3 regions of the Mesorhizobium sp. B283B1A genome follow, and region 2 is predicted to be linked to each of the others. Evidence: predicted binding sites of a transcription regulator. Region 2 holds the regulator's gene; each other region holds the start of a gene.
The links. The regulator HrcA, encoded in region 2, represses chaperone genes, less so after heat shock. The targets are predictions, from matches to a motif close to GTTAGCACTCNCNNNNNGNGAGTGCTAAC.
Positions count from the first base shown of each region.

Region 1: the regulator HrcA is predicted to act here: its motif matches at 5,639-5,667, upstream of groES (co-chaperone GroES).
Region 3: the regulator HrcA is predicted to act here: its motif matches at 2,160-2,188, upstream of groES (co-chaperone GroES).

Region 1 is NZ_JAIUIQ010000001.1:112,635-123,256, reverse strand. Features, by position in the region: gene LB577_RS00695 (DSD1 family PLP-dependent enzyme) at 1-379, opposite strand, end outside; gene LB577_RS00690 (D-arabinono-1,4-lactone oxidase) at 376-1,677, opposite strand; gene LB577_RS00685 (MFS transporter) at 1,683-2,915, opposite strand; gene LB577_RS00680 (TetR family transcriptional regulator) at 3,040-3,666, shown strand; gene LB577_RS00675 (hypothetical protein) at 3,764-4,615, opposite strand; gene LB577_RS00670 (class I SAM-dependent methyltransferase) at 4,686-5,480, shown strand; gene groES (co-chaperone GroES) at 5,757-6,053, shown strand; gene groL (chaperonin GroEL) at 6,116-7,771, shown strand; gene LB577_RS00655 (TetR/AcrR family transcriptional regulator) at 7,942-8,550, opposite strand; gene LB577_RS00650 (zinc-dependent alcohol dehydrogenase family protein) at 8,649-9,659, shown strand; gene LB577_RS00645 (OsmC family protein) at 9,698-10,165, shown strand; gene LB577_RS00640 (nuclear transport factor 2 family protein) at 10,162-10,548, shown strand.
Region 2 is NZ_JAIUIQ010000034.1:47,629-58,250, reverse strand. Features, by position in the region: gene LB577_RS24645 (formyltransferase family protein) at 1-532, opposite strand, end outside; gene LB577_RS24640 (hypothetical protein) at 1,210-1,404, shown strand; gene LB577_RS24635 (EamA family transporter) at 1,478-1,915, opposite strand; gene LB577_RS24630 (low molecular weight protein tyrosine phosphatase family protein) at 1,937-2,260, opposite strand; gene hemW (radical SAM family heme chaperone HemW) at 2,263-3,426, opposite strand; gene rdgB (RdgB/HAM1 family non-canonical purine NTP pyrophosphatase) at 3,423-4,085, opposite strand; gene LB577_RS24615 (VOC family protein) at 4,085-4,495, opposite strand; gene rph (ribonuclease PH) at 4,675-5,391, opposite strand; gene hrcA (heat-inducible transcriptional repressor HrcA) at 5,600-6,682, shown strand; gene LB577_RS24600 (hypothetical protein) at 6,752-6,949, shown strand; gene LB577_RS24595 (PQQ-dependent sugar dehydrogenase) at 7,022-8,398, shown strand; gene LB577_RS24590 (LysE family translocator) at 8,545-9,162, shown strand; gene cysK (cysteine synthase A) at 9,344-10,324, shown strand; gene LB577_RS24580 (glutathione S-transferase family protein) at 10,500-10,622, shown strand, end outside.
Region 3 is NZ_JAIUIQ010000003.1:102,566-113,187, reverse strand. Features, by position in the region: gene groL (chaperonin GroEL) at 52-1,716, opposite strand; gene groES (co-chaperone GroES) at 1,779-2,075, opposite strand; gene LB577_RS33415 (alanine racemase) at 2,267-2,827, opposite strand; gene LB577_RS03165 (GNAT family N-acetyltransferase) at 3,514-3,882, opposite strand; gene LB577_RS03160 (Crp/Fnr family transcriptional regulator) at 4,212-4,934, opposite strand; gene LB577_RS03155 (DUF982 domain-containing protein) at 6,169-6,414, shown strand; partial or broken gene LB577_RS33410 (FAD-dependent oxidoreductase) at 7,125-7,457, shown strand; partial or broken gene LB577_RS33405 (FAD-dependent oxidoreductase) at 7,480-7,878, shown strand; gene LB577_RS03145 (hypothetical protein) at 7,965-8,177, shown strand; gene nodU (nodulation protein NodU) at 8,689-10,368, opposite strand.

The sequences.
Region 1 (10,622 bases), on a different contig from region 2:
CCAGCCGCTCTCGCGTGTCGATCAGCCAGCAGATGCGTGTCCGGTCAACTTCGCCCTTCGAAAGCATGGCTCTGGCCGCTCCGACCGGCATCGGCTTGCCGTACAGGAGGTCCGCATCCGGAAACGCCTTCAGCACCGCCTCGCTGATCGGCGGATGGAAGGTCATGAAGCGATCGGTTCCAAGCGCATTGCCGATGTGCGAAAGCAGCGGCAGGCAGGCGAGCGACTTGTCGACCAGCCGCACCGCAAGGCCGGGGTCAAGTCTCGCTTTGACCAGGGCAATGTTGCTATCCAGCCGTTCGCGGTCGAGCAGCAGGCAGGGCTGGAAGATGCCGGCTTGCTTCAGCGCCTCTGACAGCGTGGCGAAATAGGCGCTCATCGGTCGACACCGAAAGGACTGGGCTCGATGCCGAACAGGCCAGCCATGTAGGGCGAGACGAAACGGTTCTGCGGATCGATGTCGCGGCGCACCGCCATCGCATCATCCCAACGCGGGTAAAGCTTCTTCAGGTCCGCCGCTTGCAGGCTGTGCATCTTGCCCCAATGCGGCCTGCCGCCATATTTGCGGAAGATCGGCTCGGCCGCGCGCATGAACGGCAGCGGATCGTTGGCGGCATCGTGGTGGATGGCGATCGAACAGGTCGGCCTGTCGTAGAAGGGCGAAAGCCAGAACCGATCGGCCGCGACGCTGCGCACCTCCATCGGGAAATAGACCTCGGGAAAGCGCTTCTCGGTCAGTTCGATGATTTCGGCCAGCGCCTTCGGGCCCTCCTCGAAGGGAAGGTGATATTCCATTTCGTTGAATTTTGTCTGCCGGTCGCTGGCATAGACGTTGATCCAGTCCTGCACATAGTCCTCGGATGGCACTTTGGCGACGGCGCCCAGGATCAGCCGGCGGCGCAGCGACGGCAGCCAGGCAAGCGTAGTGCGCAGCCGGCGCAGCGTCCTCAACGAGCCCTCGTCATCCTCGGTCGGGCGTGCGGTGGTCGCCTCGGTGCTGAAATCACTGGCGATGAACTGCGCATAGCCGGAGAACGGAATGTAATAGAACTCGGCCGACCGGTGCGCGGTCATCATGGTCTCGAAATCGCGCAGCATGTCGGCGATGGGCAGCACCCATTTGCGTCGGCGCAGCCGGTAGGTCGGGATGTTGTTGAGCGTCACTTCGTTGAGGATGCCGAAAGCGCCGAGCGCGACGCCGATGGCGTGGATCATGTCCTGATCCCCAGCCCGACTGAAGTCACGGACCTTGCCAAGCCCGTCGACGATCTGCACCGTTTCCAACTGCGTGTGATAGGCGCCGAGCGTCGGTCCGGAGCCATGGGTGGCGGTTCCCAGTGCGCCGCCGATCGCCTGGCGGTCGATGTCGCCCATATTGGGCAGGCCCTGGCCGATGCCTTGAAGGATGTGCATCAGCGAACCGAGCCGCGTCCCTGCCCGCACGCGCGCCTGATGCTTTTGCGCGTCATGCGAGACCAGGCCTTCGAGCTTCTCGAGCGACAGGATCGTGCCCTGCGATTTCACCAGCGGCGTGAAGGAATGACCGGCGCCGACGACGCGGACGGGACCAGGTGCCGTGCGAATGAGATCGCCGAGTTCGCCGGCATCGGCGGGGCTGGCGATCAGCCGTGGCTCGGCGGTGACAAAGCCGGACCAGTTGCTCCAGGTTTTCGACATGGCGCTCACGCAACAATCCGGCGGCGCCGCGCCACCAGAATGAACAGGCCGAGCAATGCCACGCTGGCGACAGCGCTGGCGGCGGCGAATTCCGGCACCGGGCGAAAATCCTTGCCGTCGATGAGCAGCGACGCCGCGACCGGACCGATCGCCAGGCCAAAGAGTTGGGCGGCCGGCACCAAAAGCACGGCGGTGCGCGTCTCGTCGGCGGTGATCGCCAGCCGGATCTGGTAGGGCACGATGAACAGGAGGATGAAACCAATCATCAGGGCTGTGACCCAGAAGGTGTTGAGATCAGGTCCGCCGGCGAGCACGAGCGAAGCGACGACCGCGACGGCGCCAATGGCTGCGATGGCGATGCGATAGTCGATGCGCGCCTCGAACACGGTCGCCGTCGTCGCGCCCAGCACCTGCACCGCGAGGCTGGCCGAGACGATCAGGCCAACGGTGCGATCGTCGATCCCGAATTGCGCGCCGAGCGGCTCGAGAAAGGCCCACACCGCGCCGAAGAACATGAAGTAGCAGAAGACCGACAGCAAAGCGGTGATCGAGGGAACCGTCAGCACATTGGCCAGATCCTCCTCCTTCGGCAGATCGGCGTAGTCAGCGGGAACAATGAAGGCGATCACGAGCGACAGGACGCAGACGACCGCGAGGCTGAAGAAGCCGCCGGCCGATCCGGCGGCGGGGATGACATAGAGCGCCAGCAGCAACGCCAGGGCGCATTGCGCCAGGGTCTGCATGGTGACGAAATAGCCACCGATGCGTTCGGCTCGCCGCGAACGGGCGATCAGTTCGGTGGCGACCGCAACCAGGCCGCCCTCGGCGAGACCAGCCAGGGCACGTGCGGCCATCAATGTGCCGGCCCCGGCGGCATAGGCCGTCCATATGTTCGCCAGCGCCAGCAGCAGCAGCAGAACCGCACTCTTCCAGCGCATGTTGTGGGCGGACAGCAGCATCGCCACGATCGCCGAGCCGATGGCGATGGCGATCATCTCGGCGGTGGCAACCAGCGCCAGTTCATCGCCGCTGACATGGCCCTCGGTATAGAGGGCGCCGAGCAGCACGGGCTGCAGCCCAAGGATCAGCAGGCCGACCGACCCGATCCACAGAGCCGAGGCAAGCTGCCCGCCGGTCGGATTGCCGACCAGCCAGTCGCCATTGCCCTTGTGTCCGGTGTCCTTGTGTCCGGTGCCCGTGTGGCCGGTGCCGGTGTGGCCGGTATTTGTCGAAGCCAAAGGCGCCTCCCAACGTCCTTGCCGCGCGGCAAAAAAACTGACAATCTGTCAGGATTCCAGAAATTGATACTTGATCATATTTGTTGTCAACCAGAATTTGGAAACGCGCGCGAAAGACCAGTGCATGGTTGAAGCAAGGCAGACGGTGATCGAACCGAGGCGCAGGCCCAAGCAGGAGCGCAGCCGCGAGCGCATCGACGCTATCCTGTCGACGACCATGCGGCTGATCGGCGAGAAGGGCATCGATGCCGTCACCATGAAGGAAGTCGGCATGCTGGCGGGCGGGCCGATCGCCACCGTCTATCACTACTTCCCCAACAAGTCGGCGATCCTGGCGATGCTCTATGAGCGTTTCTCCGAAGTCAGCCGCGCGCGGCTGTCAGCGATTGTCGCCGATGTCCGGGAAGCCAAGGACATCATCGTGGCGGCCGACCGGTTGCTCGACGACTATCGCGGCCGCGTTGCCGGCGATCCGGCAATCCAGGATCTGCAGAACGCCATCCAGGCCGACAAGGCGCTCAAGAATCTCGACATCGCCGAGACCCGGCATCAAGCGAAGATGTTCTGCGACCGCGTCATCGCCTTGCTCGCGCCGGACAAGCACGAGCAGTTCGAACGCATGGTTCTCTTGATCTTCCAGCTCGCCGGTGGCGTGGTGCGGCTGGCGCTCGCGCAAGGCGAAGCCGAAAGCCGCCGGACCATCGAGGATTACCGGTCGATCATCCACACCCAGTTGCGGCTGTTTTTATAGCCCTGTGTTTTTGTAGCCTTGGCGATCTGTAGCCCTGGCGATCATCAGCAAGCTGCCGCGAATGAGAGGTGTCGGGGCGCAAGCATCAGGACGCCCGCTATGCGAGCTGGCGGACAAGGCCTTCGAAGCCGTCGGCAAGATTGGCATTGCCGGCGGCGAGAAACGCGGAAAGATTGCGGGCGCCACCGGGCGTCTTGTTGGCGTCAAGCAGCACCGCCCTGCCCTCATGCATGACGAAATCGAACTTTCCGTAGTCAAAGCCAAGCCGGCGCCTCAGAGCGCGAAGCTCCTCGGGAACCGGAACCGGCTCACGGCGGACCGTGTCGTCGCCTTTGACGAGGCTCTGCGGCGAGACGTGGCGGGTGCAGCGCTCGCGCTCGCCGCAGAATATCCAGAAGCGGGCTCCAAAGCCGTCCGGTTCCGGCTCGGGAATGAATTTCTCGACGACGAGATCGCTGCGGTCGAAGACCGCCGGCGCAACCTCCGAAAGGGATGCATAGACGCGATAACCCTCGACAGGCTCGACGCCGGGAAACGGCTTCGGCTTTCCGGCACGCAGCGATCGCCGGTTGAGCGTCTGCTCCCGCATCCCGAGATTGTTGAGATTGCTCTTGACGATGACCGGCCCTGGCCAGTCGTCGTCCTTGCCGATCGCCGCGCCACTGATGCGTCGCTTGGAGATGTCGGCGGCCCCAATGTTCAGGCAGAAGGGAAAAGCGCGTGCGTATTCGACATATTCGGGTGGCGTCACGGTCGCGTCGACGTGCAGCACCGCTATATCGGCCTCCGGCTTTGCCGACGTTCCGGGGATTATGCGGACGGAATGTCCGCGTCGCTTCAGTTCCTCCAGCAGATCGAACAGCATGTAGGGGCTGTCGCGGCGAAACAGCGGCCCGCGCCGGCGTTCGAACCTGTCGAACTCATGCGTAATTACCGCGATGCGCGTCATGCTTCCCCCGCTTGGTCTCTTTAACGTCCTCTATTATAGCTGCCAATACAACGCGGGCTTGGGGCTGTGGATGACCGACCATTGGAATACCATTCGAAGGCATTGGCAGTTGCTCGGGCCACCGTTGCGGCCGCCAGCGGAAGCGGTTGAGGCCTATGAGCGTGAGCTCGACCTTTCGAAGGCGCACGTCATTCTGCTCGGCGTGACGCCGGAACTCGCCGGGCTCGGGACGACGATGACGGCCGTCGATGAATCGTCCGACATGATCGCCGGTATCTGGCCAGGCGACACCGCGTTTCGAAAGGCGATCAACGGCGACTGGCTGGACTTGCCGGTACCGAACACAAGCGTCGATGCGGTGATCGGCGACGGCTGCCTGTCGACGCTCGGCCTTTCAACCGCGCGCCGGGCGCTGTTTGCGGCGATCGCCGGCGTACTGCGCACCGACGGCCGGGCGGGACTGCGTCTCTTTGCCGGTCCCGAAACACCGGACGAGCCGGCGGCGGTGCGGGCGCTTGCACTCTCGGGCGGTGTCTCGACCTTCCACGAACTCAAATGGCGCGTCGCCATGACCGCGACGGGCGATGCGCCCGACCATGCCATTCCGGTCAGGACGATCGCGGAAAGGTTCGACGCACTGTTTCCTGACCGCAACGAGCTTTCGGCTCGCACAGGCTGGGACCTGCCAACCATCGGCACCATCGATGCCTATCGGAACTCGCCGGCCATCTACACCTTCGCACCGGCGACTACACTAGTGAGCGAGGCGGGAGCGTTTTTTGGTGATGTTCGCATCGCTTTGACCGGGAGCTATGGGCTTGCCGAGCGATGCCCGCTGTTGGTGCTGCGGGCGCCAAGACACTGAAGGCGCCAAGACACTGAAGTTAGCAGGACGGCGCTCAAGCCGGGGCAGGCACAACCCAGGCTTTCTAAAATCGTGCGGCAGCATGAGAAAAATTTCGCTCGCATCGCGGCCTTCGCCCGCCTTGACTCTCGCCAGCCGTCAGCCTATTTCAGCGCCACGTTAGCACTCGCCTTTGGTGAGTGCTAATCACAGGGCCCGGCGCCGCCGGGCTTTGTTGTTGTCCGGCTTCGCCGGATGGAGGAACTGTTTCTCACCGTTCTCATCGAGGAAGAAAAAATGGCAAAGTCGAAGTTCCGCCCGCTTCATGACCGCGTGGTCGTTCGCCGGGTCGAATCCGAATCCAAGACCGCTGGCGGGATCATCATCCCGGATACGGCAAAGGAAAAGCCGCAGGAAGGCGAGATCATCGCCGTCGGCTCCGGTGCTCGTGACGAAGCCGGCAAGCTGGTCCCGCTGGACGTCAAGGCTGGCGACCGCATCCTGTTCGGCAAGTGGTCGGGCACCGAAGTCAAGCTCAATGGCGAAGACCTTCTGATCATGAAGGAATCCGACATCATGGGCATCATCGGCTGATCATCGGCCTCACCGTCAACTGAATTCCGGGCTTACCCCAAGCCCCTGCCAGGAGCTAAAAAATGGCTGCCAAAGACGTAAAATTCTCCCGTGATGCCCGCGAGCGCATGCTGCGCGGCGTCAACATCCTCGCCGACGCGGTGAAGGTCACGCTCGGCCCCAAGGGCCGCAACGTCGTCATCGACAAGTCGTTCGGTGCCCCGCGCATCACCAAGGACGGCGTCACCGTCGCCAAGGAAATCGAGCTTGAGGACAAGTTCGAGAACATGGGCGCGCAGATGGTCCGCGAAGTCGCTTCGAAGACCAACGACATCGCCGGCGACGGCACCACGACCGCGACCGTCCTGGCCCAGTCGATCGTCCAGGAAGGCCACAAGGCCGTTGCCGCCGGCATGAACCCGATGGACCTGAAGCGCGGCATCGATCTGGCCGTGACCGAAGTCGTGGCGGCGCTTGGCAAGGCTGCCAAGAAGATCAAGACCTCCGAGGAAGTTGCCCAGGTCGGCACGATCTCGGCCAATGGCGACGAGTCGGTCGGCAAGATGATCGCGGAAGCGATGCAGAAGGTCGGCAACGAAGGCGTCATCACGGTTGAAGAAGCCAAGACCGCCGAGACCGAGCTCGAAGTCGTCGAAGGCATGCAGTTCGACCGCGGCTACCTGTCGCCCTACTTCGTCACCAATGCCGACAAGATGGTTGCCGAGCTCGAGGACGTCTACATCCTCCTCCACGAGAAGAAGCTCTCCAACCTGCAGGCCATGCTGCCGGTTCTCGAAGCCGTCGTGCAGACCTCCAAGCCGCTGCTCATCATCTCGGAAGACGTCGAAGGCGAGGCCCTGGCCACGCTGGTCGTCAACAAGCTGCGTGGCGGCCTGAAGATCGCCGCCGTCAAGGCTCCGGGCTTCGGCGATCGCCGCAAGGCCATGCTGGAAGACATCGCCATCCTCACCGGTGGCCAGGTCATCTCGGAAGACCTCGGCATCAAGCTCGAGAACGTCGGCCTCAACATGCTCGGCCGCGCCAAGAAGGTGTCGATCTCCAAGGAGAACACCACCATCGTCGACGGCGCCGGCAAGAAGGCCGAGATCCAGGGCCGCGTTGCCCAGATCAAGCAGCAGATCGAAGAGACCACTTCGGACTACGACAAGGAGAAGCTGCAGGAACGTCTGGCGAAGCTCGCCGGCGGCGTTGCGGTGATCCGCGTCGGCGGTGCGACGGAAGTCGAAGTCAAGGAAAAGAAGGACCGCGTCGATGACGCCCTCAACGCGACCCGCGCGGCCGTGGAAGAAGGCATCGTTGCAGGCGGCGGCGTTGCCCTGCTGCGCGCTTCGGCCAACATCAAGGCCACCGGCGTCAATGCCGACCAGGCCGCCGGCATCAACATCGTGCGTCGTGCGCTGCAGGCTCCGGCCCGCCAGATCGCGGCCAACGCCGGTGCGGAAGCTTCGATCGTTGCCGGCAAGATCCTTGAGAACAAGGGCGCGACTTTCGGCTACAACGCCCAGTCGGGCGAATATGGCGACATGATCGCCATGGGCATCGTCGACCCGGTCAAGGTCGTGCGCACCGCTCTCCAGGACGCGGCCTCGGTCGCCGGCCTGCTCGTCACCACCGAAGCCATGATCGCGGAGGCTCCGAAGAAGGAGTCGGCTGGCGGCGGCGGCATGCCTGGCGGCATGGGCGGCGGCATGGGCGGCATGGGCGGCATGGATTTCTAAGAAATCCATAAAGCACGCCCATGAACTCACATTGCTCAAGCCCGCAAGCGGGCTTGAGTGGCGGCATGGATTTCTAATCCACGCTTCCATCAGCCTTCAGATACGGAAAGGGCGGCAGCGATGCCGCCCTTTTTGCTTACATGCTTCCTGATCGCCGCCCTTCGATGCCCTCAGACGGTTGTATCCGCGCGTTGCCGTGCCTCCCCAGCCAGCACGGCGCCTTCAATCAGTGCCGCGACCTCGTCGGCCACCGCCTTCAATGGCGCGCGGTCGCGGGTGGCGCGCGCGATCACCATCAGCCCTTCCAGAGATGATTCGACCAGCAGCGCCAAGGCATGCGCGCGACGCTCGGGCACCCCTGCCCTGACGAAGGCATCTCGCAGCAAGCCTATCCACTGCTCGAAGGCCGAGCGGCACAGTTCGGCAAGCTCGGGCACGTCGCTTGGCGAGTCCAGCACGACCGGCGCGATCGGGCAGCCGAGCGAGAACTCATTCTCTTCGAGCATATGTCCCACCGACTGATAGATGTGATGGACGGCGACCGCGGGGTCGCGTTCGGCTGCCAAAGCCGCGCCAAGCCTCTCGGTGACGTCGGCAACGCTATCGCGCGTCACCTCGATCACCAGTTGGTCCTTGCCGCCGGGAAAATGGAAGTAGAGCGAGCCGCGCGGCGCGCCGCTGGCGCTCAATATGTCGTTGAGCGAAGTGCCGTGATAGCCGCGCTGCCTGAGCAGCAGTCCAGTCGTTTCGAGTATGCGGGCCCGTGTATCGTTCGCCATGTCAACCTCTGTCAGCAGCGATCATTATAGGCCTTGCATCGAATATGACAATCGGTCTACATAATATGTAGATCAGTCTATATATTCGAGAGACCGACATGCAAAGCTATCGCCTTGAAGGGTCCGCGGGAATCGAAAGCCTGGTGATGCGCGACGAGCCGCGGCCGGAGCCAGGACCTCATGAAATCATGGTGCGCGTTCGCGCCGCCTCGCTCAACCGGCGCGACACGATGATCCTCAACGGCACCTATCCGCTGACGCCGCGCCGGGGCATCGTGCCGCTGAGCGATGGCGCCGGTGAAATTGTCGCCATCGGCAATGAAGTCACTCGCTTCGCCGTTGGCGACCGCGTCACCGGCAGCTATTTCGCACGCTGGATCGACGGCCGCATAAACGCCGGTCTCATCGACCAGCTCGGCTGCACGCTGGACGGTATGCTGGCCGAATATGCGGTCCTCGACGAACAATGGGCCGTACGCCTGCCCGATCATCTCGACTGGCATGAAGCGGCGACCCTGACCTGCGCCGGCGTCACCGCCTGGAATGCAGTGACGGGCGCCGGGATGCCGAAGCCTGGCCGGTGGGTTCTGGTCATCGGCTCCGGTGGCGTCTCGCTGTTTGCGCTGCAGTTCGCCAAGCTGCTCGGCTGCCGCGTCGCGGCTGTCACCTCGCGCGGCGCGAAGGCCGACAGGCTGCGGGCGCTGGGTGCCGATCTTGTGATCTCGACATCGGAGATGGCCGAATGGGGTGCGACGGTCCGAGACCAGACCGGCGGCATCGACCTTGTCGTTGAAACCGGCGGCCCGGCGACATTCGTGCAATCGCTGATCGCAAGCACACTCTACGGGCACATCGTGCTGCTGACGCTGCAGGATGCACGAGGCAGATCGATCGAAATGCCCGCGGCCCTCTACCAGCGCAGCCTCGCAACCATCAGCCGCCTTTTCGTCGGCAGCCGGACCAACCTCGAGGCCATGCTGCGCGCGGTCTCGCAGCACGGGTTGCGGCCGGTCATCGACAAGAGCTTTGCCTTTGCCGAGGCCGGCGACGCGTACCGTTATTTCCAGCAAGGCGACGTCTTCGGGAAGGTCACCATCGACGGCGCCTGATCCCGACTTCTCACAATCAAACAAGGGAGAGCAGACCAATGACAATTCGTGAAGCTTCGGCCAAATGGCAAGGCTCGCTGAAGGAAGGTTCGGGCCGGTTGCGGCTCGGCAGCGGTGTCTTCGAAGGCGCCTATTCCTTTCCGTCGCGTTTCGAGAACGGTCCAGGCACCAACCCGGAGGAGCTGATCGCCGCGGCGCATGCCGGCTGCTTCTCGATGGCGCTGAGCGCCGTCCTCGGCAGCGAGGGCCACACGGCCCAAACTATCCACACGACAGCCAAGGTGCATCTCGGGGCGACCGCGGCCGGACCGACGATCACCCATATCGAACTCGAGACTGAGGCAAGTGTCGCCGGGCTGGGCGCGGACGATTTCGAGAGGCTGGCGCAGTCGGCCAAGGCAGGCTGCCTCGTCTCCCGGGCACTGGCAGGTGTCGCCACGATCACGCTGAAGGCGACCCTCGTCGACGCCGCCATCGATCACGGAACGAACGGAGCCAACCAATGACCAGGGAACTCATCATCGACCTCGCCACGGCAAAGCTCTCCGGCCAAACAGCCGAAATCATGCGGCGTTACAACGACGTGTTCCAGCGTCGCGATCCATCGGCGCTCAACGAACTGGTGGCGCAGGACTGCGTGATCGAGAACACCACGCCGGCGCCGGACGGCGCCCGCCGCGCCGGCAAGGCCGCCTGCGTCGAACTGTGGTCGGCGATCGCCACCGGACCCGGCACGCGCTTCGACATCGAAGAGACTTTCGTGGCCGGCGACCGTGCCACGATCCGCTGGCGCTACTGGATGGCCGACGGCCATTCGGTGCGCGGCGTCAACCTCATGCGCGTCGCCGACGGACGGATCATCGAGGCGATGGGCTATGTAAAGGGATAGCGCGCCCTGAACAGGGATATCCGGTTTTCGGTCCGGAATTGCGTATGAACAAGCACGGAGCAGCGGGACTGAAC
Region 2 (10,622 bases):
CGGACGAGGTAGCGTGGGCCAGGGCCTGTTTCGACGCCCATTGCGCTTCGGAAAACGTCACCTGCGCGAGAATGTCACCCTCATCGTAACCTGCCGACATCTTGTGCAGCGTCACCCCGCCACAAGCCAGATGCTGGCCGTCAACGACCATTCGATGGATGGGGTGCGGGCCACGATAATTGGGGAGCAGCGAAGGATGAAGATTGAGCCCGCCCTTGCGAAATCCGGCAAGCACCCGCTGTGGAATCAAGCTCGGGAAAGCATAGGAGATCAGCACATCGGAGTTGATTTCAGACAATTGGCGCTCGAGCGCATCCCAATCATACGGTCTGCTAAATTCGATCAGCTTGACGGGGACATTGCCCAGATACCGCTTGAGCCGAAACCTGCGCTGCAGGCTTCTTCGGAAGTTGCCGACAACAGAGCCCTTTGGCCGGCGTTGGAGACCAAGGTGGACGATGGCGCCGATACGGTTGCCCGACCCTACCCATCCGGCAAGCAGCGCACCTGTGTGTCTATCGATGTTCAGCAAGAAAATCGCCGTAATCGGCCGGCCACGGCCGTTGTCTGCGGAGACACCGATTACAGCCGACGCCGGGACAGGCTGCTTTATCATATCTGTCCGTTCCCTATTGTTGCGCGGCACAAGGAAACACCAGTGCAGCGGTTGGCGTCGGCTGGCAATCGAAAAGCCGCCAGCTTCTCTCGTGCCGACTTGACAACAGGAGGCGGCGGACGGCATTTCTGTCATCGAGAAAACTGCGGGGGATGTGCCATGAAGAAAATCTATGAGAAGCCTGCGCTGGTTAAGAGAGAGCGGCTATCGGCTGTCGTCGCACTTGGGTCGCCTCCGTCCAAGACGGTGGACTGACAATCCAGATGTAATAATGAAAGCCCGCCGGTTCCGTCCGACGGGCTTTTGGTTGTTGAACGGAGCATCGATGCCGCGGCGGGGATTCTAGACCTCTATCCCCTCGCGGAACCTGAAAGCCGGACCGACATTCAAGTCTGCACTTCCCCGATCGGCGGGGTTTAAGAACCAATTCCAGTCGGACCTGCCCAGCGCATCACCCGTGCGCTAATGCCTCCGCGCGGAACTCCTGCCCGATCGTGTCGATGGCTGATGGAAACTCCTTGCCATTCCTTTGCCACAGTAGGGAACGAAACCGGGTCTGGCAGATTTAGTCCCTAATTCCCCGGGAGGAGATGATGGACAGCCTCAAGATACAGGACGCTTTCGAGCCCTATTATGCCGGCCGCAACCGCGTTGCCAAGGACAAGCGGCTGCCTGCAGAGACCGACGCTAGCCTGACCAAGCGGCCCGCAAGCGGCTTGCCGATGAGCACCGTGCCGACAACCATCAGGCATTCCGACACCGAACCCCACAGCACGACGGAGCACTGACCGGACGATGCCCAATCGCTTCGATATTTTCATCACCCGTCTTGAAACGAAGAGCGCACGCCATGGCGTGCCGCTACCCCCGATAGGCGACCAGCACAGCACCCGCCGCGATAAGGGCGACGCCAAGCCAGTTCGCTCCGGAGAGGCGCTCGCCGAGAAAGATCGCACCAAACACCGCCACAAGCACGACGCTTAGCTTGTCGATGGGCGCCACCTGCGCCGCATTGCCGATCTTCAGCGCGCGGAAATAGCAGAGCCAGGAGGCCCCGGTCGCCAGGCCGGAGAGGCCGAGGAACAGCCAGGTCTTTGCCGAGATCGTGGACGGCGACTGGAACTGACCGCTTGCCAGCAGGATCGCCCCGAGCACGGCCAGGATGATGACCGTGCGGATGAAGGTGGCGAAATCGGAATTGATGTTCTCGATGCCGACCTTGGCGAAGATCGCCGTCAGGGCGGCGAAAGCCGCGGACAGCAGCGCCCAGAATTGCCAGGAGGAGAAGGTCAGGTTCATTCGGGCCTCGCGCTTCGGGTTTCAACCGAGATAGCGTGAAACGCGCGCCTTAAGAAGCTCGATCAACTCCATATCCATGAACTCGTAGTTATCGGGTATATCGAGGCAGATGACCCGAGCCTTCGTCAGGCTGGCCTTGAATTTCTTCTGCAGCTTGGTGCGGTGCACCTTTTCCATGACGAAGATGATGTCGGCCCAGGCGACCAGCTCATGCGTCAGCGGCGTATCGGCGTCGTGGTTGGTTCCCGCCGACGCGACTTCGATATCCTGGCGCTTGGCAAACACCTGTTCGGCCGTCGGGCTGCGCAAGCGGTTCTGGCTGCAGACGAAGAGGACGTTTTTCAAAGTTAGCGCGCCAAATCCGCCACCACGGCGTCGAGCACGATCATGCCGGCCGCTGTGGCGCGGAGCCGCGTATTGCCGATCGGCGCCACCAGCCCTTCGCCCTGCAGCACCGACAGCCGCGCGCTCGACAGGCCGCGACCGGAGAACGCCTCGTAGCGCGACAGATCGATGCCTTCGGCCAGCCTGAGCCCCATCAGCAGGAACTCGTCGGCCTCTTCCGAGCGCGTCAGGGTCTCGCCGCCGGTGATGCCGTGGCCCTTGGCCTCGACCAGATTGGCCCAGGTTTCCGGCATCCGCTCGGCGATCGTCACCGTGCGGCGGCCATGCTCGACGAAGCGGCCATGCGCGCCGGGACCGACGCCGACATATTCGCCATATCGCCAGTAGGTGAGGTTGTGGCGGCTTTCGGCGCCCGGCCGGGCGTGGTTGGAAATCTCGTAAGCCGGCAAACCATGCGCCGTGGTGATCTCCTGCGTCAGCGCATAGAGGTCGGCGGCGTGGTCGTTGTCGGGGATGATGAATTTCTTCGCCGCGTGCAGCGCGTGGAAGGGCGTGCCTTCCTCGATGGTCAGCTGGTAGAGCGACAGATGGTCGGCGGCATGGCCGATCGCCTGTTCGAGCTCCGATGCCCAGGCCTCCGGCGTCTGGCCGGGCCGCGCGTAAATGAGATCGAAGGAGAGCCTCGGGAATATTTCCCGCGCCAGCCCGATGGCGTGCAAGGCCTCCTCGACATTGTGCAGGCGGCCGAGGAAGCGCAGATCCTTGTCGTTCAACGCCTGTACGCCAAGCGAGACGCGGTTGACGCCGGCCGTCCGGTAGCCGCGAAACCGTTCGGCCTCGACCGAGGACGGATTGGCCTCCAGCGTCACCTCGATGCCGTCAGGCACGGTCCAGTTCCTGGCGACGGCGTCCAGAACCCTGGCCACGGTTTCCGGCTTCATCAGCGAGGGCGTGCCGCCACCGAGAAAGATGCTTGTCACCTCACGCGGGCCGGTGCGCTGGCGCATCGTCGCTAGTTCCGCCTCGAAGGCGGCGGCAAAGCGCTCCTGGTCGACCGGCTGGTGGCGAACATGGCTGTTGAAGTCGCAATAAGGGCATTTGGCCGCGCAGAACGGCCAATGAATGTAGACGCCGAAGCCGGGGGCCCGGTCGAGCAGCATGCTCATGCCTCGCCCAATCTCGCCAGATCCAATCGTGCCTGGGCGAATTTCTGGAAGGCACGGGCACGGTGCGACAGCGCGGTCGACTGGCCAGGCTTCCAGCCATGCTTTTCCTCGGCGCTCATCTCGCCAAACGTCTTGTCGAAACCATCCGGCAAGAACACCGGGTCGTAGCCGAAGCCGAGCTCGCCGCGCGGCGGCCAGACCAGCGTGCCCTCAGCCTCGCCGCGATAATATTCGGCCTCACCGTCGGGGAAAGCGAGGCAGATGACGGCGACGAAGCGGCCCTTGCGCTGCTCCGGCAAAGCGGCTCCCACTTCCTGCAACGCCACTTCGGTGCGCTGCATGGCCATGGCGAAATCCCTGCTGCCGTCAGGGGTTTCGGCCCAGTTGGCGGTGTAGACGCCGGGCGCGCCATCGAGCGCGTCGACGCACAGGCCGGAATCGTCGGACAGCGCCGGCAGGCCGGTCGCCTTCGCGGCGGCCAGCGCCTTGATGTAGGCGTTTTCCTCGAATGTGGTGCCGGTTTCGTCGGGTTCCGGCAGGCCATAGTCCTTGGCCGACTTCGCCTCGAAGCCGAACGGCCGCATCAGGTCGGCGAACTCGCGCAGCTTGCCGGCATTGTGGCTGGCAACGACGATCTTCTTGCCGTCAAGATTATGCATCAAAGGCCCCAGATTCTTGGCTCGGCAAACTCGATCGAATTGCCCGAGGGGTCGCGTATATAGATCGAACGGCCGCCTTGCGGCCATTCGAATTCGCTTTCGATGGCGATCTTTTTGGCCTCCAGAAGCGCTTTCCAGCCGGCGAGTTCGTCAGCGGTCGCCGCAAAGCAGAGATGGCCTTCGCCGACCGTGCCATGCGGCGGCACCTTCAGCTTGGTATCGGGCGCGGGTGGGATCTTGGTTGCCTCGGCGTTGAAGATGAGCAGCACACCGGGTCCGCAACGGAAGAAGAGGTGGCGGCCTTCGAGCTTGCCGAGGAGGTGAAGGCCGAGGGTGTCGGAGTAGAAGGCTTCGGCCGCCGCCAGATCGGTGACGTAGAGGGCTGATTCAAGAATGGCGGAGGGCGTCACGAGGCGCCCCCCTCTGGCCTGCCGGCCATCTCCCCCTCAGGTGGGGAGATTGGCAGTTTCAACGCCTCGCATCTCACGCCGCCGGAAATTGGCGAAACCCAACCGGATAGCTGATCTCCCCCCTTGAGGGGGAGATGGCCGGCAGGCCAGAGGGGGGCGCTCAAGCTCGCCATTTGGCCCTAAGCCACCGCCATCTGCTGCAAACTCACCAGGCGCTGGATGCCTTTCTTGGCCAGGCCCATCAAATCCGCGAACTGCCCTTCGGAGAACGGCTCGCCCTCGGCGGTGCCCTGGATCTCGACGATGCCGCCCTTGCCGGTCATGACGAAATTGGCGTCGGTGCCGGCCGATGAATCCTCGATGTAATCGAGGTCGATGACCGGCTGGCCGTCATGGATGCCGCAGGAAATCGCCGCGACATGGTCCTTCAGCACCTTGGAAACGCTGGTCATCTGCCGCGCTTCCATCCAGCGCAGGCAGTCGTACAGCGCCACCCAGCCGCCGGTGATCGAGGCGGTGCGGGTGCCGCCATCGGCCTGGATGACGTCGCAGTCGACGGTGATCTGCTGTTCGCCCAGCGCCTGCAGGTCGACCACGGCGCGCAGCGAACGGCCGATGAGACGCTGGATTTCCAGCGTGCGGCCGCCCTGCTTGCCGGCGGATGCCTCGCGGCGCATGCGCTCGCCGGTCGAGCGCGGCAGCATGCCATATTCGGCCGTCACCCAGCCCTTGCCGGAATTGCGCATCCAGCCCGGCACCTTCTCCTCGAGGCTCGCCGTGCACAGGACATGGGTGTCGCCGAACTTCACCAGGCACGAGCCTTCGGCGTGCTTGGAGACGCCGCGCTCGAAGGAGATGGCGCGCATTTCGTCGAATTGGCGTTTGGAGGGGCGCATTCAGGCTTCTTTCCCGTTATTTCTTCAAAATCGGCATTTTTTCGGATTCGTGGCCGGCTTGTAGCCTCACCAAGCCTAGGGCGCAAAGGAAAATGGCCGTACACAGACGCCGGGCGATCTGACGCAGACGCCGGGCGATCTGATGCAGACACCGGGTTGCGCCCACCGTGCCGAAGTCTATATCCTGAACAAGGAGGTTTTTGGCCGTATGACCAAGGCAGTCGATCCGAGTTCGCAATCGCCCGCACTTCAATCACTCGACATGCGCTCACGCGACATCTTCCGGCGCATCGTCGATTCCTATCTCAGGGATGGCGAGCCCGTGGGCTCGCGCAGCCTGTCGCGCATCCTGCCCTCCTCGCTGTCGCCGGCTACCATCCGCAATGTGATGAGCGACCTGGAACATCTCGGGCTGATCTATGCGCCGCACATCTCGGCCGGCCGGCTGCCGACGCAGGCCGGCCTGCGTTTCTTCGTCGATGCCTTCATGGAACTTGGCGACCTCTCCGACGAGGAGCGCCGCACCATCGAGGCACAGGTGCGGGCCTCGGGCTCGGGCGCGACGCTGGAGCATATGCTGACCGAGGCCAGCCAGATGCTGTCGGGCATGTCGCGCGGCGCCGGCCTGGTGCTGGCCGCCAAGAACGAGGTGGCGCTGAAGCACATCGAATTCATCCAGCTGGAGCCGACCAAGGCACTTGCCGTGCTGGTGTCGCAGAATGGCGACGTCGAAAACCGCGTCGTCGAGCTGCCCGCCGGCATCACCGTCTCGCAATTGCACGAGGCCTCGAATTTCCTCAACGCGCATATTCGAGGCCGCACGCTGGCCGAGGCACGGACCGAGATCGCTCGCATCAAGGAAGAGACAAGGGCAGCGCTGGACACGCTGTCGCAGGATCTCGTCGAGAAGGGGCTGGCGGTATGGGCGGGCGCCGAAAGCGGCCTGCCGGCGCGGCTCATCGTGCGCGGCCGGGCCAACCTCCTCGAAAACGTCACCGCGCAGGCCGATATCGAACTGCTGCGGCACCTGTTCGAGGACATGGAGACGCAGGATGGGCTGATCCAGCTGCTTGACCTGGCCGAGCAGGGATCAGGGGTGCGCATCTTCATCGGCTCGGAAAACAAGCTGTTCTCGCTGTCGGGCTCGTCGCTGGTGGTCGCGCCCTATCGCGACAAGGATGCCCGCGTCGTCGGCGCGCTCGGCGTCATCGGCCCGACCCGGCTGAATTACGCGCGCATCGTGCCGATGGTGGATTACACGGCACAGCTGATATCGCGCATGCTGCGCTAGGTGTATTGATATTCAGCCGGCCTGCGAGCGGCGACTTCCTGCGCTTCCTGGCCGCCAAGGAGAAAAAGAATGGCGCTCGAAGAGTTCAAGGCCCGGATCAGCCTGCTGCTGGAGGAAATGGTCAACCAGCCGGAAGACCAGCACGAAATCCAGGAACAGCTGCGCGAGAAGCTGCGCGAAATGCGCGCCATGGGCCTGCCGCTGCCGGCGGATCTCGTCGCCTTGGAAAAGCGCCTCGACGACGATTTTTACGCCGCCGGGACCTGAACCCGGAAGCAAGACGGAACCCAGGGACAAACCGGCCGTTGATTTCCTTCGCGACCAGGTGGAGGGACGACAATGATCGCTGGGACCCGAATGGCCGGACTGGGGCTTTCCGCACTGCTCCTCGCGACCGCGGCGTTCGCCCAGCAGGCCGATCAGCCGGTGCTGAAGGGTCCGGCCGCCTTTGGCGACTGGCGCGCCGACAAGCCCGGCGTGCGCCGCCTGATCAAGCCGGAAGACCTGCCGAAGCCCAATGTCGCCAAGTCGGCCTCGAACAGCGCCGGCCTTGCCGAAAGGCCGGCGGACGCCAAACCCCAACTGCCGGAAGGCTTTTCAGCCGAGCTGATCGCGTCGGGCATCGACAATCCGCGGGTGGTGCGCACAGCACCCAATGGCGACCTGTTCGTCGCCGACAGCGAAGCCAACCAGGTCCGCGTCTACCGCCTGACCGAGGGCAGCGCCAAACCCGCCGAGAAAAGCATCTTCGCCGGCGATCTCAACCAGCCCTACGGCATTGCCTTCTACCCGCCGGGCAGCGACCCGCAATGGGTCTACGTCGCCAACAGCGACAGCATCGTGCGCTTTGCCTACCGCAATGGCGACCTCAAGGCATCCGCCGACCCGGAAACCATCGTCGACGACATTCCCTCGAACCATCACTGGACGCGCGACATCGCCTTTTCGCCTGACGGCAAGACGCTCTATCTGTCGGTCGGCTCGGGCTCGAACGCCGCCGGGGAAATGGGCAAGAACCCGAGAGGCGGACTCGAGGCATGGGTCAAGTCAAAGCCGCTCGGCGCCAGCTGGGGCTCCGAAGAGGGACGCGCCGACGTGCAGGCCTTCGACCCCGACGGCAAGAACGGCCGCACCGTCGCCACCGGCCTGCGCAACTGCTCGGGCATGACCGTCCAGCCGGCGACCGGCGCGCTGTGGTGCGTCGTCAACGAGCGCGATGCGCTCGGCGACAATGTGCCAGCCGAATACGCCACATCGGTCAGGGAAGGCGCCTTCTATGGCTGGCCCTGGTACTATATCGGCAACAACGAAGATCCGCGCCACAACGGCGAGCGCCCCGACCTTGCCGGCAAGGTCGATATTCCCGATGTGCTGATGCAGGCGCATTCGGCGCCGCTCAACATCGCCTTCTACGACGGCAAGGACCTGCCCGCGGACGCGGGATTTCCGAGGGAATACCGCGGCGATGCCTTCGTCGCCCTGCACGGCTCCTGGAACCGCGGCAACAGGACCGGCTACAAGGTCGTGCGCCTGCTGTTCAGGGATGGCAAGCCGACCGGCGAATACGAGGATTTCATGACCGGCTTCGTCGTCTCCAACGGCGAGGTGTGGGGCCGGCCGGTCGGCGTGACGGTGGCCAAGGATGGCGCGCTGATCGTGACCGAAGACGGCAACGGCACCATCTGGCGCGTGACCTACGATGGCGGCCGTTCCTGATCCTGCAGGGCGGCGCAGCCCCTTCACCCGGATGAGGGGGCCAGCGCGACGTATCTCGGATGTCTGGTGCAATGGATTCCGACCCCAGAGAATTCAATTCTGGCCCGTTCCATGCGACAAGGCAGGCCAATCCGGGACCACCAGCCATGACCCTCACCGGCTTTCTCGCCTACAGTGCCGCCCTCGGCATCGCCGCCGCCATTCCCGGTCCCGGCGTCACCGCGCTGGTCGCGCGGGCGCTCGGCTCCGGCTTCCGTTCATCGCTGGCCATGTCCTTTGGCCTGATGCTCGGCGACCTCACCTACCTGACCGCCGTGGTGCTCGGCCTCGCCTTCGTCGCGCAGACTTTCGGCATGGTGTTCCTGGCGATCAAATGGGCCGGCGTCGCGTATCTGGCTTTTCTCGGCTGGCGTTTCTGGACCGCCGGTATCACCGCTGAAACCGTCGAGGCGAAGAAGGGCAAGGGCGGGTTGGCGTCGAGTTTCGTCGCCGGGCTGACCGTCACGCTCGGCAATCCGAAGACGATGATCTTCTACCTGGCGATCACGCCCACCATCGTCGACCTGAAGACCATCACGCTGGCCGATTACGGCATTCTGGTCGCGCTGACGATCGTCGTCCTATTCGTCGTGCCGGTGCCCTACCTTGCGCTGGCCGCCAAGGCGCGCTGGTTCCTGAAATCGCCGCGTGCGCTGAAGGTGCTGAACCGCACCGCCGCCGGCTTCATGGTCGGCGCCGCGGCGGCGATCGCCGCCCGCCAATAGCCTCTGCTCGGCCAAAATATTCCAGATATCGGCCTTTTCGGAAAACGGTTTTCCGAGACGGAGGCGCTTTAGACATGCGCCCCACTCGGATATTCTTCGCTGACGGTCTATCTTGCGCGACCGAAGGCCCTTTGCCGCCAATTGCCTGAAATTACTTGCCTGACTCCTGGGAGCGAAACCAATGAACAAGCCTGTCACCTCCGCCCGCGCCCCCGGCCGCGGCCGCATCTATAATTCCATCACCGACACGATCGGCGACACACCCCTGGTGCGGCTCGACAAATTCGCCAAGGAAAAGGGCATCGTCGCCAAGCTCGTCGCCAAGCTCGAATTCTTCAACCCGATCGCTTCGGTCAAGGACCGCATCGGCGTGGCGATGATCGAGGCGCTGGAGGAGGCCGGCAAGATTTCTCCCGGCAAGACCACGCTGATCGAACCGACCTCCGGCAACACCGGCATCGCGCTCGCCTTCGCCGCCGCCGCCAAGGGCTACAAGCTGATCCTGACCATGCCGGAAACGATGTCGGTCGAGCGCCGCAAGATGCTGGCGCTGCTCGGTGCCGAACTGGTGCTGACCGAGGGCCCGAAAGGCATGAAAGGCGCCATCGCCAAGGCCGACGAGCTGGCCGCGACCATCCCCAACGCGATCATCCCGCAGCAGTTCGAAAACCCGGCCAACCCGGAGATCCACCGCAAGACGACGGCCGAGGAGATCTGGAACGACACGCATGGCGGGGTCGACATCTTCGTCGCCGGCATCGGCACCGGCGGCACCATCACCGGCGTCGGCCAGGTGCTGAAGAAGCACAAACCCTCGCTGCATGTCGTCGCCGTCGAGCCGGAGGCATCGCCGGTGCTGTCGGGCGGCCAGCCCGGTCCGCACAAGATCCAGGGCATCGGCGCCGGCTTCGCGCCGAAAATCCTCGACACCACGATCTATGACGAGATCGTCAAGGTCTCGAACGAGGATTCCGTCGCCAATGCCCGTCTCGTCGCCCGCCTCGAAGGCGTGCCGGTCGGCATTTCATCGGGTGCCGCGCTGCAGGCGGCAATCGTCGTCGGCTCGCGGCCGGAAAACAAGGGCAAGACCCTGGTTGTGGTCATCCCCGACTTCGCCGAACGCTACCTGTCGACGATCCTGTTCGAAGGGCTGGGGGCGTAGGCGCGCGGAACTTAAGCGCCGAGATCCTTCGCCCGACAGCATAGAAAGTTCTGCATCGACCAGCCATCTGGCCCGCTGAAAAACCAGCCGTGGCGACCGCCGCCCGCTTGAGCATAACCCTGCTTCCGGTCCATATCGCCTACGGCCTGATTGGTGCGGGCCGGGGGAGAATCCGATGTACAAACTCTACACACGGCCCGGCAGCGGCGGCTTCGTCGTCGAGGCGGCGCTGGCGCTGGCGAACGCGCCGTTCGAGCAGATCGACGTGCCGAAGACCGACCGGCCGGACCCGGCCTTC
Region 3 (10,622 bases), on a different contig from region 2:
AAAAAGGGCGGCATCGCTGCCGCCCTTTCCGTATTGCGCAGGTAGCGTGGATTAGAAATCCATGCCGCCCATGCCGCCCATGCCGCCCATGCCGCCGCCCATGCCGCCAGGCATGCCGCCGCCGCCAGCCGACTCCTTCTTCGGAGCCTCCGCGATCATGGCTTCGGTGGTGACCAGCAGGCCGGCGACCGAGGCCGCGTCCTGAAGAGCCGTGCGCACGACCTTGACCGGATCGACGATACCCATGGCGATCATGTCGCCATATTCGCCGGTCTGGGCGTTGTAGCCGAACGTCGCGCCCTTGTTCTCAAGGATCTTGCCAGCAACGATCGATGCTTCCGCACCGGCGTTGGCCGCGATCTGGCGGGCCGGAGCCTGCAGCGCACGACGAACGATGTTGATGCCAGCGGCCTGGTCGGAGTTGACGCCGACAACGTTGATGCTCAGCGAAGCGCGCAGCAGTGCGACGCCACCACCAGCAACGATGCCTTCTTCCACGGCCGCGCGGGTCGCGTTGAGGGCGTCATCGACGCGGTCCTTCTTTTCCTTGACTTCGACTTCCGTCGCACCGCCGACGCGGATCACCGCAACGCCGCCGGCGAGCTTCGCCAGACGTTCCTGCAGCTTCTCCTTGTCGTAGTCCGAAGTGGTCTCTTCGATCTGCTGCTTGATCTGGGCAACGCGGCCCTGGATCTCGGCCTTCTTGCCGGCGCCGTCGACGATGGTGGTGTTCTCCTTGGAGATCGACACCTTCTTGGCGCGGCCGAGCATGTTGAGGCCGACGTTCTCGAGCTTGATGCCGAGGTCTTCCGAGATGACCTGGCCACCGGTGAGGATGGCGATGTCTTCCAGCATGGCCTTGCGGCGATCACCGAAGCCCGGCGCCTTGACGGCAGCGATCTTCAGGCCGCCACGCAGCTTGTTGACGACCAGCGTGGCCAGAGCCTCGCCTTCGACGTCTTCCGAGATGATGAGCAGCGGCTTCGAGGTCTGCACGACGGCTTCGAGAACCGGCAGCATGGCCTGGAGGTTGGACAGCTTCTTCTCGTGCAGGAGGATGTAGACGTCCTCGAGCTCGGCAACCATCTTGTCGGCGTTGGTGACGAAGTAGGGCGAGAGGTAGCCGCGGTCGAACTGCATGCCTTCGACAACTTCGAGTTCGGTCTCGGCGGTCTTGGCTTCCTCAACCGTGATGACGCCTTCGTTGCCGACCTTCTGCATCGCTTCCGCGATCATCTTGCCGACCGACTCGTCGCCATTACCGGCGATCGTGCCGACCTGGGCAACTTCCTCGGAGGTCTTGATCTTCTTGGCGTTCTTGATCAGCGTCGCGACGACTTCGGTCACAGCCAGATCGATGCCGCGCTTCAGGTCCATCGGGTTCATGCCGGCGGCAACGGCCTTGTGGCCTTCCTGGACGATCGACTGCGCCAGAACGGTCGCGGTCGTCGTGCCGTCGCCGGCGATGTCGTTGGTCTTCGAAGCAACTTCGCGGACCATCTGCGCGCCCATGTTCTCGAACTTGTCTTCAAGCTCGATTTCCTTGGCGACGGTGACGCCGTCCTTGGTGATGCGCGGGGCGCCGAACGACTTGTCGATGACGACGTTGCGGCCCTTGGGGCCGAGCGTGACCTTCACCGCGTCGGCGAGGATGTTGACGCCGCGCAGCATGCGTTCGCGGGCATCACGGGAGAATTTGACGAGCTTCACAGCCATTTTTTTGCTCCTGGGCAATTCGGCCTAAATTCAGATTGGATGTGATGAAAGGCGACGGCGTGTCAGCCGATGATGCCCATCACGTCGGATTCCTTCATGATCAGAAGGTCTTCGCCATTGAGCTTGACTTCGGTGCCCGACCACTTGCCGAACAGGATGCGGTCGCCAGCCTTGACGTCCAGCGGGACCAGCTTGCCGGCTTCGTCGCGGGCGCCGGAACCGACGGCAATGATCTCGCCTTCCTGCGGCTTTTCCTTTGCCGTGTCCGGGATGATGATCCCGCCCGCGGTTTTGGATTCGGATTCGACCCGGCGAACGACCACGCGGTCATGAAGCGGGCGGAACTTCGACTTTGCCATTTTTTCTTCCTCGGTGAGAGCGGTGAGAAACACCGTCCGGCCCACGCCGGACAAACTGCAAAGCCCGGCTTTGCCGGACCCGTTGTTAGCACTCATCACGAGTGAGTGCTAACAACGAGGGGATTAAGGGGTAAGCCGGAGATAGTCAAGACGAAATAGGGCAGGCGAACGAGCAAAAGTTCATCAAGCTCTCAGGCAAGGGACCACGGCACGTGAGCGAAGCTGGCATCAGCCGGCCGGAGATTCCTCAAAGGAAACAAGCGCGCCTGAATAGGCGCCGCAACATCAGCCGAGCCGTTGCAGAAGCAGGGGACGGCCAACTGGCAGACGCCGATCTCGACAGCCGCGACAACCGCCTCGGTACATACGATGCTCCAGTCGATGGCGAGATCGTGAAGCGCCTCGCACTTTGACATTGCCTCCTGGATTTTGTTTTCGCCGAAGGTGCTGATGCCGACCTGGAAGGCATATCGCAGGATCTGGGCCGGCACCGTCTTGGTGACTGGCAGCAAACGCACGGAGGCTCGGTCGCGCCCGGCCCGTGCGCAAGCAAGCGTGATGCGCTCTTCAACCGACGCCAGATTGGTGCGGAAGCGGGTAAGGGGATTAGGCCCGAAGCGTTCGACGTCCTCGGGCGAAAGCGGCGGATTGTTCGTGCCCATTGTGATCTGCCCATCCGCCGATTGAAACAGTTGAACACTCCTGCTGACTTCGTCATTTGGCATTCTCAGCAGTGCGACAAGTTTCGACAATTTATGTTCGCCTACCATTCCCAGCGGCTTTGGAGTGCTAAGAGCCTGTGAATTTCTTTGAAGAATCCGTTGCAACGCCTGCATGCTGCGCGGGGGGCTGATCAGGCAGCGAGACTTGCGAACTGCTTGGGCCAGGAGGCATTCGGATTGAAGGCGTATCTCGCTTGTGGTTTGCTCAAAACCAGGACGCAGGGGTTGCTGCCGCTTAACTTAGGTCGGCCAGCCCACCACGGCTGTCGCCGCATCACCGCACCTGCGCACAGGTGCGCTTCGCGAGGAAGTCCATGCGAGAACAAACCCACTCGCAGTGCTGGTAGTCGGCAAGCGGTTTTGTCGCTGCCAAGCTCATCAGGTGCGCTCAATCTGCCGCGGCACCCGACGCCCTCAGAATGGACATGGCGCGGTCGATTCACACTAGAGCCGCCCCGGTAGGATCGGCTCCGTCGGCCAGACCAGACGGTGGCTGACCTTTCTCAACTCCAACCAATCAGGGGCGCCAGGAACAGGTCTGGGAGTGGCTCGCGAGTGACATCGGTACGCGAGGCAGCGCGCCTCGTCCAAGGGTGAAGATGCGCAGCCGAACTTGATCTGCCACATGCCGGCTTCGAACTTCGCCCACGCGACCGTTTCTGGCGAAGTGACCCTCATTACACCTGTGTAGTTGGCGTAGGTTGGGGACAGATTTTCTAAATAGTCCGGCGGAGCCGAGGGCCGACTTCCTCGAACCCCTCCCGTAAGTAGAAATCGAGCGTGCGTTTACATTTTGGTTGCGCGGGTGCTCCAACCTCAAGTCGCTTCCAACCACGAGCGCGGCCTTCCTGCAAGGCGACCTCGAGCAGACAAGGGGCAATCCCTTTGGAGCGCATCTCGGGTCGAACATACAGCTCCGAGATCTGGCCGAACTTGCCTCCTGCATAGATCGCTGTGCACTCATTCAGTACGATTATGCCGGCCGGCTCGCCACCTTCACTTGCGATTACAGCGACCGCGCCAGCGTTGGCAAGCACTGTCGCCGACGAAGTCAGGCGTGGGCGCTTTCCCGCCAGAGAGTTCATCGAGTAGCGCGTGAATGAAACGGGCGACCGTCTCTGCGTCCAATGAGTTGGCCCGTCGAGTAGATACGAAGGCATGGTTTCTCCTTCTCCTAGTGGTCGGCGTCCCGATTCGTGCTGCCAATCGCAACCTGCGCTGGCAAAAAACGGAACTGGGAATCCGTGTACGATGGAGGGCTGCTCTCCTGTATGGCAAGCCATTCTTGGGAATGCAAAACCGTCGCACGCTCGTCCAAGCCAGGAATCCCTTACACCATCTGACCGCACTCGAAGCAAGATTCTGCTTAGCTGCTAGCGAGGACCGAGCTTGCGGACCCCGACAGACCCCATGGTCACCGTCGGGCGATTTCCCCAATCAGCCGAACATATTCGCCTTCCGGTTGCCCATATGTGCCAGCTGCTTGGGCAACGAGGCCATGGCGGTCTCGAATGACGATTTCACCTCGTCGCGAACGGATGAGGCCACGGCCCTCGAGCACTTGGAGCCCAACGGTGACCCCCGGCCGCCTTACGCCGAGCATAACAGACAAGAACTCGTGTGTGATCGTAATGCGTTTGTCGTGAATTCGGTCGTCACACATCAGCAGCCACCGCGCCAGGCGCTCTTCAAGACTCGCCCGTGCGTTCATAAGGGCCGTATAGCTCGCCTGAATGTGAAGATAGTGGACATAGCGCAAGAGGAAGAGACGCAACGTCGGGCTGTCCACCAGAATCGTCTTGAATGGCTCAACTCCGATTCGCACTGCATTGCCTGCGAATTGCACGTAACAATCGTGCGCGGCATAGTCGGCACCCATCACCAGCGCGGAACCAGTCATTCCCTCTAAGCCAATGAGGCCAACTTCGGCATCCTTGCCGTCCGAAGTCATCGCGACAACAGAGCCGATGCCTTCCTCGAGGAAGTAAATCGCCTCTATCCTTGAACCGGCAGTCTCCAACGGCATTCTCAGATCAAGGGCACATCGCTCAAAATGCGGCTCCAAACGCGCGAGGTCGTCCGCGTTAAGCCGTCGCAGCAATTCGTTTTTGTAGGAAGCATTCACTGGATTGGTCATGGCTCAATCCCACTTGGGGCAAGAGCATTCCAATCTCCTTGCCGTCCGCGCCCGTAAAAACGTGCAGACGATCTTGTGACACTACGCGCCTTGGTACGACAATGACAGCGGAATGCGAATCGATGCACGGCGAGCCCCCGCCGCGTGATTACAAAAGACGCGAGAAGTATGTCAGAGTGGGAAACGTACCAAACTCAGCTTTGTACGAAACCGACATTCTGAAGTCCCAGCTCTTTCCCGTTACCTGTCGTCCTAGCGCGCCGATTCCCTTGAGCTTCGTGATAATCGCACGAACTCCGGCATTTAGAGCCGGCGCGCTTTCAAATCGTAACTGTTCACTGAGAACGACACCTCGCGCTCGGGGATGCCGCTAGATGTAACCGCTCCCCAAGGCCGCAGCGCGTCCGGTCGGCCGCGTTGGGGGGCGGAGGATTTATGTTGTCGTTCGCCGATCGCTCGGATCTACGATTGCTCGGAAAGTTGCGTCGGCGGGACGTCAGCAACACTCAGCGTGTCCGATAGAAATGCCCTAGTGGCGGCTGGCGGATTTATTCTGTGCGGGGACACTTCCGGATCGAGTGATGTCAGCCCGGGGCCGTCTGGTCCAATGTCGCGCGGATAGCGCCGAATCCCAACTCATCGATGATCATGTTGTGGCGACTGGCCGTCACCACATCCTGCAGGATGGGCGGCCGTTCGGACTTGCCTTTGTTCGAGCTCAGTTTCCGCTGATGACGGAGCATGAGGTACTTTGGCGAATTCACCCGGCCAATCTACATTCGCGCTGCCGCGAGAATGTTGTGCAGGCTCGGCCTCAATGTGCCGCACCGCACATCCGTGGTTATCGGGCGTCCGCGACGCATGGGCGCGGTCCGAGATCACGAGTGCTGTAGGCACTGGCTAGCATGCCGCGCCCGGCTGTGAACGAGGCGACATGACATTGCCGTGTATACGCAGGTGCGCGCGCCGGGGTCGCTTGCTTTTAGCGAACTTGCGTGGCTGTATGGTTTATGAAAATGGCCGGGGGGCTATATGACCATATACCTGTTTCTAGTGTCGCTGCATTCGGCTTGCTTATCCCACTCTACTTTATTCAGCGTGAACCGACCATTCTCGAGACTTTACGGCCAGGCAGGGGTCGCCTGGGACCGAAAATTAGCTGCGGTGATTCAGGCGGATTTCGGTTGAGGAAAACAGTGCGGCCTGTCGTCGCCGGGTGGAGGGGAGCGTGGCGATGGGCTTAAGCAGGTTTGAGAGACCAGTCGTCGTTCAGGTCAACCGTAACAGCTCTGAACGCATCGTGCTTGAGGTGAATGACGCGGCAACTATTTTGATGCGGGATCTTCGTTCTCAGACCAAGAAGCGGAATGCAGCGATGGATGCCTGTCTGCACGTGTTGCGTGGTGAGGCTCATCCGCCAACTGCAAGGCGGGCATTCGTTGCGGCCGCGCTCGAGGCGAAGATTCTACGCGGCGATTAGACTAGCGCGAAGGTCGGCCGGATATCCATTCAGGTTCAATCCTCCTCCCGATCGAAGCATAGAATGGGAAGTCCCTCTGCGTGATCATGGCGCGATCAAGCAGGATGGCGCGGAGCATGCCTCCGGTGATCTAGGTTTAACAGCTTCCAACGCCCGCAGACTTGGCTCAGCTATTGAACAGAAATGCCGCCTGGAACTCCCGAAGGGCGCCTCGACCGGTGCAGAGGGTTCATTTGAAGATCACCTCGACGCATGGCGGACACCCTCGCGCCCGACACCGCCTGCTTCGTACCACCAACGGAGTTGCTTTGAAGACATTCGCTCGGTGTTGATCCCAACTCCCTTGTTCCAAAGCTTCCGCCACAGGACGGATACGGTTCTTGGGCGGCAACCCGGTAAATCGTGCCATTGGCGTGACGCACGACCTGCTCTCCATACTCGAAGCGAATGACGGGAGCTGAGCGGCCTTGAATTTCTCTTCCTGAGCCACTGTCATGTCACTGGCTATCTGTGGAAGAAAGTACCGTCCCTGCTTAAGCGTCGAACGGTAGGCGGGCAAGGCGGGTCGCGAACTGATCCAGGGCAGGGTGATCCACCGCCACCCCAGATAAGTAGACGGCCAGACTGCTGCGAGGAAGTCGAACGCTGGACACGCATGGCCACCGACGGACCGTCACGCGCCTTCGTGCGCCTTCTTCGGATGGATCCTGATGTCGGCCTGCTGGCGCGGACCCGGACGGTCTGATCGCCGTCTTCAACCTCGAAAACGGAGAGCAGTCATGGCAATCCCTCCTTACACAGCTCCTTCGCGCAATGCCTATGATATCGTGATCGTTGGTGACGCGGTAGTCGGCTCGTCGACGGCGTATTGGCTGAACCAGGCACTGGGCAAGGACGCCTCGATCCTCGTCGTCGAACGGGACAGCAGCTATGAATTCTCTTCGACGGCGCTTTCCACCAGTGCGATCCACCAGCAATATTCCAATCCGATCAACGTGAAGATCAGCCAGTTCGGCATCGAGATTATCCGGAGGTTCCAGGAGCGAATGGCGCCATTCTACGCCTGTGCCGGTGCCCGATCTCGGCTTCAAGGAACACGGATATCTTTACTGCTGCTCGCCAGGAGGCGTGCAAGCGGCGCGCGAACGGGTCAACTTGCAGCGCAGCCTCGGTGCCCACACCGTGTTCCTCGAGCCCGGCGCTTTAAAGCAACAGTTTCCGTGGCTGAACGTGCGTGGTCTTGGCGGCGGCTCGTGGGGCGCTCGCGATGAGGGCTGGTTCGATTCCATGGGGATGCTGAATGGCTCCGCCGCGCAAGCTGTGCCAGCGGCGTCGAATTATCGACAATGCCGTGACCGCGCTGGATGTCATTGGCGGGCGAGTCATGTCGGTCCGGCTGGCGACGGGCGAAACGGTGACCTGCGGAACGTTGGTCAACGCTGCCGCCCGCGGGCCCAGCAGGTCGCCGCTATGGCCGGCCTCTCTATCCCCGTAGCGCCTCATAAGCGCTACAGCTTTGTCTTCGCCAGCCCAATGCGATCCCAGGCCGAATGCCCATTGCCATCGATCTTTCCGGCACATTCCTGCGTCCGGAAGGCGAGCTTTTCCTCGCCGGCAACACGCCACAGGGCGATGGCCCGGCCGGCTATGACGACTTCGAAATGCATTTCGATGAGTTCGACGAGTATATCTGGCCGGCGCTGTGGCACCGCATTCCGGCCCTCGCTGCTCTAAAAGTGCAAACCAGTTGGACCGGCCCTTAGCGAGTACAACATGCTCGACCACAACGGGCATCGTCGGCTTCCACCTTGAGGTGACGAATTTCATGTTCGCCAATGGCTTCTCAGGCCACGGCTGCAGCAGCCCCCCGCGTGGGCCGGGCAGTGTCGGAGCTGATCATCCACGGCGGGTTTCAGACACTCGACCTGTCGCCATTTTCCTACCAGCGAATTTCGCGCAACGAACCGTTCCTCGAGGAGGCTGTGATCTAGATCCAGGCCGCTGGGTTGTCTTGCGATGACGCTGACTACGACGTTGGAATGATCGGTCGCAAGTCACCCCACGGCTCAAAAGGAGACGGCGCGCTTTAGCTTAGTGCCCACCTGACCTTTGTCGTGATCGACGCCAGCCAAGGAGCAACAGCTGCCGACGTTAGTGCCGAACTGGAGGTGGCGGCTCACGCTTTCTCCAACAAGGCTCCGCATGGATGTGCGATCCGATGATTGTCGCAGCCGCGCTCCACGCCGGCGACGCAGGAACCTGGCTGCGGCTCGGTCAACCCTCGAATTGACTTGTCTTGGTCAAAAGCAACCCATCGCACCAAACGTGGTCTACGCAGCCCCACTCACAGGCGGCAGCAGCATCCGGAAAAAAACCACGTCCATTGAGATTTGCACTCGTGTTGCAGAGCAGCGAAATGCCCGTGAGTTTCTCGTATTCTGTGAGAAGTTCTGCAATTGGGTGTTCGGAAGCTCTCGAAACCGTCTGAAGTCGCGCAGTTCCGTCCAGATGGACGACCGCCGGGATTATTTCTTTCCACTCCGAACGGGTTCGGTGGTCGAACAGCATATAAGGATCCGGCGTGCCGGGGTCAAACATGTCAGGTGCACGATCCTCCAAGCATATTGGCGCTACCGGCCGGAAGGGCTCTCGCACTTTGATCTTGTTGAGATGGTCCTTCATTTCCGGCGAAGTCGCAGCCGCCAGAATGCTTCTGCCTCCCAAGGCACGTGGACCAAGCTCTGCGCGGCCTGCAAGGAACACCACAGGCTTGTTGTCGGCGAGCAAACCGGCAAGGTCTTTCAGGCTGAAAGCAGCAGATTGCCAACCGGGGGGAATCTTGCCATGGCCCACATTCGGCCCGCTGTAGACTGACCAGTCAAGATGCACGAAACCTTTATCGGCGGCCAGCGCGCAGCAAGCGGCACCAATCGCCGATCCGCTGTCGTTTGGAAACGGAGGTACCCAGACTGCGTCGAACAAACCGCTCGCCCGAAGGGCGCTATTCCATTTGATATTCAGCCCGCATCCGCCGGCGATGCACAGGTTACGGGTTTCCGGAACCAAGTACCGACGCAGTGCGCTTTTCAGTTCCCGGACGAGAAGACGCTCTACAAAGGCATGGAAAGAAGCAAGTATATCCTCGGGAGTTTCGGAAATCAACGCCGAGGCGCTAGCATCGAAGAAGTCGTGTACAGCAGTGAGCAGCGCCTCTTCGCTGTGAGTGTTGTTCCTGTAGTCCGACGCGTGGTCTGTATCCCCGGCGAAACGGTCGTCGTAAAGCTCCTGAAACACATTCACGATGTGTTCACGGACTACTCCAAGCGCGATATAAGCCATCAACTTGCCGGCGATGCCCAGATTCCAGCCAGCCCGCAGTTCTTGCCTGTAAGGACCGAAATGTTGACCCGCGGCGGCATAGGCATGACCTATCATTGGAAACAGGCTGCCAACAAATCTCACTCCACTTGGCTCGACGTAGTAAAGCCGCGGAAAAATGCAGCCGTCCCATACCAGGCAAAGCGCCGGTTCTTCTGCTTTCGCGAATGAACTGGTGCAGTATGCAGAAGCCACGTGCCCAAGAACATGCGGGTAGCTTTCGTAGGAAAATACCCCGTTGTCGAGCACGAGACCGGAACCTTCATAGGCCTTCAGTGGGTTTTCGGCGTCCCACTCCACATATGGCGCGCCATTGAGAGTGATCGGGGAGCCCTTGCTCAAAACATGGAATTCCGACTGGATCTCACCGTCCCATCCGTCAATGACGAAGCGGTCGATATCGCCCGGAGCCAGCCCGTTTTCAGCCAGAACATCTACGACCGTCTCAAGCCGCTCGATATGTTGGTACCGTGGGTTATTATCAAGCTTCTCCTGCTCGACGCAAAAGATTAATCTGCCGTCTTCCACGACAGCAATTCCGCCGTCGTGCGTCAGCTTAATACCGCAAATGCGCATAGTAGATCCTTGTCGAGGTGACCGTAGAGCAACCGCTGAAAACGGCTGGGAAACATAGTCGTGGGTTTTGATGTCGCGCTATGCGCTATGATGCGGGACCGGTAAATTAGATTGTTTGGATATGAGGCATCCGCGCGATGAATGATCAGGTCTGCCGCGTGATCTAGAAGATGGTGGACACGGAGCCCCAGCGCTCTGTTGAGCAAGCCACCCGAGCCAAGCTTGCCGTCTGCGTCCTCTCGTGACGGCGACCC